Regions from separate parts of the Leifsonia sp. 2MCAF36 genome, predicted to be linked through region 1. Evidence: predicted binding sites of a transcription regulator. Region 1 holds the regulator's gene; the other holds the start of a gene.
The links. The regulator HrcA, encoded in region 1, represses chaperone genes, less so after heat shock. The targets are predictions, from matches to a motif close to TTNGCACTCGNNNNNNNCGAGTGCNAA.
Positions count from the first base shown of each region.

Region 2: AB4079_RS16210 (Hsp20/alpha crystallin family protein) is a predicted target of HrcA. The motif match lies at 1,669-1,695, and genes of this name have one in related genera.

Region 1 is NZ_JBFRGV010000006.1:151,393-153,777, reverse strand. Features, by position in the region: gene AB4079_RS10825 (DUF4870 domain-containing protein) at 1-16, opposite strand, end outside; gene AB4079_RS10820 (DUF4870 domain-containing protein) at 107-670, opposite strand; gene hrcA (heat-inducible transcriptional repressor HrcA) at 828-1,850, shown strand; gene dnaJ (molecular chaperone DnaJ) at 1,917-2,385, shown strand, end outside.
Region 2 is NZ_JBFRGV010000011.1:30,206-32,590, reverse strand. Features, by position in the region: gene AB4079_RS16220 (phytoene desaturase family protein) at 1-574, shown strand, start outside; gene AB4079_RS16215 (SRPBCC family protein) at 598-1,017, shown strand; gene AB4079_RS16210 (Hsp20/alpha crystallin family protein) at 1,095-1,601, opposite strand; gene AB4079_RS16205 (Dps family protein) at 1,850-2,368, shown strand.

The DNA.
Region 1 (2,385 bases):
GGGGTGTCGCGGACATGGTGCGGTTCTCCTCTGGTTGGCCGGGTGGGCGCGGTCGGCCCCAGCCTAGGGCGCGAGGCCCGAGGCTGAAAGAGCCTGAACGCGTCGACTACTTGATGAACCGGAAGTTCATCGGGTAGCGGTACGTTCCACCGCTGTTCACCCGGACGAAGCCGAGGATCGAGAACACCAGGTTGACGATGTACAGCGCCCACGGGATCAGCAGACCGAAGAGCAGGTAGCCGAGCCCGTACGTGAAGCTGCCGATGATGATCCCGATGATCTGCGACGCCACCCAGGCGAGGATCCAGGTGATCTGCCAATTGAGGGCTTCCTTGGCCTCCTGATTGGTGAGCCGGCCGCGGTCCTTGAAGACCAGCCAGATGATGAGCGATGGCAGGATCCACAGGATGCCGCCCAAGTGTGCGAACGACGCCCACTGCTTGTCCTGCGCGGCGTCGAGGGGTGCCGCCGCTGCCGCGTAGGGCTGCTGCGGTCCACCGGCCGGCTGCGCGTAGGGCTGCTGCGGCGGGACATTCGAATACGGCTGCTGCGGCGGGACACCGCCGGGCTGCTGCGGCGGGACGCCGCCCGGCTGCTGCGGCGGGACGCCGCCCGGCTGCTGCGGAGGGACGCCTCCCGTGGGGTCGGACGGCTGGTTCGGGTCTGTCATTGGCGGAACCCTTTCATGATCGGTTGCGAGCGTGTCGAACCGTTGCACATAAGGTACTGCTGCCGTGTCTCAGCCAGCAATCACCCTCGTGGTGTTTCCTCGCGGTAGGATTGGCACTCAGGAAGCGTGAGTGCTAATCGGTCGACGGGAGGCGGGGATGGTTTCGGAACGCAGCCTCGAGGTGTTGCGCGTCATCGTCCAGGACTATGTGGCGTCGCGCGAGCCGGTCGGATCGAAGAGCATCGTCGAACGGCACTCGTTCGGCGTGTCGGCGGCGACCATCCGCAACGACATGGCCCTGCTCGAAGAGGAGGAGCTGATCGCGGCTCCGCACACTTCGTCCGGCCGTGTCCCCACCGACAAGGGCTACCGCCTGTTCGTCGACCACCTCGCTGAGATGCGCCCGCTCACGCCCGCGCAGCGCACGGCGATCGAGACGTTCCTGGGTCACTCCGCCGACCTCGACGACGTGCTGTCCCGCACTGTCCGCCTGCTGTCACAGCTCACCAACCAGGTGGCGCTGGTGCAGTACCCCTCGGTCGCGCGGTCGCGCATCCGTCACATCGAGCTCGTGGCCATGTCGCCGCGCAGGCTGCTCAGCGTGCTCATCACCGACTCCGGGGCGGTCGAGCAGCGTGTGATCGAGTTGGCCTCCGAGCTGAGCGATGAGGACGTGGCCGAGGTGCGCGGCGCCATCAACGGCGCGGCGGCCGGGCTGACCCTCGCCGAGGCGACCGCGCGCCTGCGCGAGCTGCCGTCGGCTCTCACCGACCGCAGCCGTGCGCTGGTCGAACCGGTCGCCGGGGCTCTGCTCGACCAGATCGCTGCCAACCGGCAGGAGAAGCTGGTCATGGCGGGCGCCGCCAACCTGGTCCGCACCGAACTCGACTTCCCCGGCACGATCACCCCGGTGCTCGAGGCGATCGAAGAACAGGTGGTGCTGCTCCGCCTGTTCGACGAGATGGCGACCGACCAGCACGGCGTCGCCGTGAGCATCGGCCGCGAGAACGCCGGCTTCGGCCTGACGGAAGCATCCATCCTCTCCAGCGGTTACAGTGCGGCGGGGTCCGATGTGGCCCGCGTCGGCCTCCTCGGCCCGCTCCGCATGGACTACTCCAGCAACATGGCGGCCGTCCGCGCCGTCGCCCGATACCTCTCCCGGATGCTCGGCGAGCAGTAGCCTGCACCGCATCCACTCGCAGAACCCAGTACACAGCACTCGATCGAGAAGAAGGAACAGCCCCACGTGGCCGACCACTACGAAGTCCTGGGCGTCGAGCGCGACGCCAGCCCCGACGACATCAAGAAGGCGTACCGCCGGCTCGCGCGGGAGCTCCACCCGGATGTGAACCCGAGCGCCGAAGCGCAGGAGCGGTTCAAGCTCGTGACGCACGCGTACGACGTGCTCAGCGACCCGCAGCAGCGCCAGCAGTACGACCTCGGCGGCTCGGGCGGTTTCGGCGGTGGGGCGGGCGGAGCCGACTTCGCCGGGTTCAGCGACATCTTCGAGACGTTCTTCGGTGGCGGCGGGGGAGCGGGCCGCGGCCCGCGGTCGCGGCGTGAGCGCGGTCAGGACGCCCTGCTGCGCGTGGAGGTCGACCTGGACGAGGTCATCTTCGGCACGCATCGCGACCTGGAGGTCGACACGGCCGTCGTCTGCGAGACCTGCAACGGCTCCTGCTGCCAGCCGGGCACCCAGCCGGTGACCTGCGACA
Region 2 (2,385 bases), on a different contig from region 1:
CGACGTGGCGCGCGCCGAGAACGCCGTGGCGGCCGGTGGCCACAGCGAGCCGCCCTATGTGCTCCTCTCGCAGCCGACACTGTTCGACGCTTCACGCGCACCGGCCGGGCAACACGTGCTCTGGACCTACACGCACGTTCCGCGCGGATCGACGGAGGACCGCACGGAGGCGATCATCCGCCGCATCGAGCAGTTCGCCCCCGGGTTCCGCGACCTGATCATCGGCACCTCCACCATGAATGCCGTGCAGGTGGAACAGCACAACCCGAACTACATCGGCGGAGACATCTCGGCCGGCGCTCCCGACTTCTCGCAACTCGTCGCGCGTCCCGTCCTCTCCTCCGATCCGTGGCGCATGCCGGGTCGCGGACTGTACCTCGCCTCCGCCTCGGCCGTCCCTGGACCCGGGGTGCACGGCCTGGGCGGCTACTACGCGGCACGGAGTGCGCTCCGCCACGACTTCGGGTTCACCCGGATGCCGGACCTGTCGCCCGGTCCCGGCCAGACCATCCCGGCGCCCGCCGCACCCCTGGTGCCGGACGCCATCCGCCCCAACACCCTCCCGGAGCAGTGAACATGTCCGTCAACGTCCGCCGCATGGCATGCACACCCGACCAGGTCTTCGCCGTCCTCGCCGACCCGTGGGTCTATCCCACCTGGGTCGTCGGCGCCTCCCGGCTGCGCGCCGCCGACGACCGCTACCCCGCGGTCGGCTCGCGCCTCCACCACTCCATCGGCGTCTGGCCGCTCGTGCTCAACGACGAGACCCGGATCGACGAGTGGGACCCGCCGCACCGGCTCGTGCTTGAGGCGAAGACACGACCGTTCGGCACGGAGCGGGTCGTCATCGAGGTCAAGCCGCGGGCCGGTGGCTGCATCGTCCGCATCGAGGAGCATCCGTACACGGGTGCGGTCACGCGCCTCCCGGCGGTGATCACGGACACACTGTTGCACGTGCGCAATGCGGAGGCGCTGCGCCGGCTGGAGTGGGTGGCGCGAGGTCGCGCCACCGCCTGACGCCGCGGGAGGACGCGCCGCCGCCTGGCGACGCGCCCCTCCCCTGCGATACGCCGGGCCGAGCAGGTCCGCCCGGCTCAGCCGGCCGAGACCGCCCTGCCACCGCCTTCGCGCGACGGCTCGACCCGCAGGGTCTCGCCTCTCGACGACTCCATCCGCCTCGATTCGCCTCCGGTCGACTCGCGCCGAGTCGACTCGACCGCGATCTTCCGCGGCTTGGCCCGCTCGGCCACCGGGATCATGACGCTCAGCACGCCGTTGTCGTACGACGCGGTGATGCCGTCCGGATCGACGTCGTCGCCGATCGTGAACTGCCGCATGTAGGCACCGTACGGGCGCTCCTGAGCGAGCCACCGCGCTCCGTCCCGATCGGCGGCGCTGCGCACCGCGCGAATGGTGAGCAGGTGACCGTCGACGTCCACATCCACGGACGCCGGGTCGGCCCCGGGCAGGTCCGCGTTCAGGATGTAGCGGTCGCCTTCACGGAACAGGTCGACCGGCATGATGCGCGGCTGGCGGCTGGTGTCGAAGACGCTCTGTGCGATCCGGTCCAACTGGGAGAAAGGATCGAACGACATGGCCATTGGATGTACCCCTTTCTTCAATTGAGCTGATGAGAGGCCCCGTGGACCTCCTTTTCGACCACAGATTTTAGCACTCTCGTGCGGAGAGTGCCAAGGGTTCCGGAGCGGTGTCAACCCGCTTCCGCCGAGGCCCGGGCGGGCCTATCGTTCCTGGAGAAATCGAGCAGAAGGGACCCATCGTGGCCGCAAGCGAGACCAAGACGAGCACCAAGCCCAGCGCCAAGAAGAGCGCGCCGAAGACCCCCGCCGTGCGACGCACCAGCGCCGTCGGCGTGGCCCCCACCCGACGGGAGCACGCCGAACACGGCTTCGTCGCCTCGGTGGAGCTCGCGCAGAACCTGCAGCGCGTGCACGTCGACCTGATCGAGCTGCACCTGCAGGGCAAGCAGGCGCACTGGAACGTCGTCGGACGCAACTTCCGCGACCTGCACCTCCAACTCGACGAGATCGTCGAAGCCGCCCGCGAATTCAGTGACACCGTCGCCGAGCGCCTACGGGCGCTGCACGCGACGCCCGATGGCCGCAGCGCGACCGTGGCGGAGCAGACCAGCCTGCCGGAGTTCCCGAACGGCGAGGTCGAGACGGGTGAGACCGTCGACCTGATCACCGAGCGGCTCGAAGCCGTCGTCCGCACCATGCGTGACGTCCACGACGACGTCGACGAGGAGGACCCCACCTCGGCCGACCTGCTGCACGCGATCATCGAGCGCCTGGAGCAGTACGCCTGGATGGTCAGCGCCGAGAACCGCACACCCAGCCGGGCCTGACCCGTGGCGAGGGGATG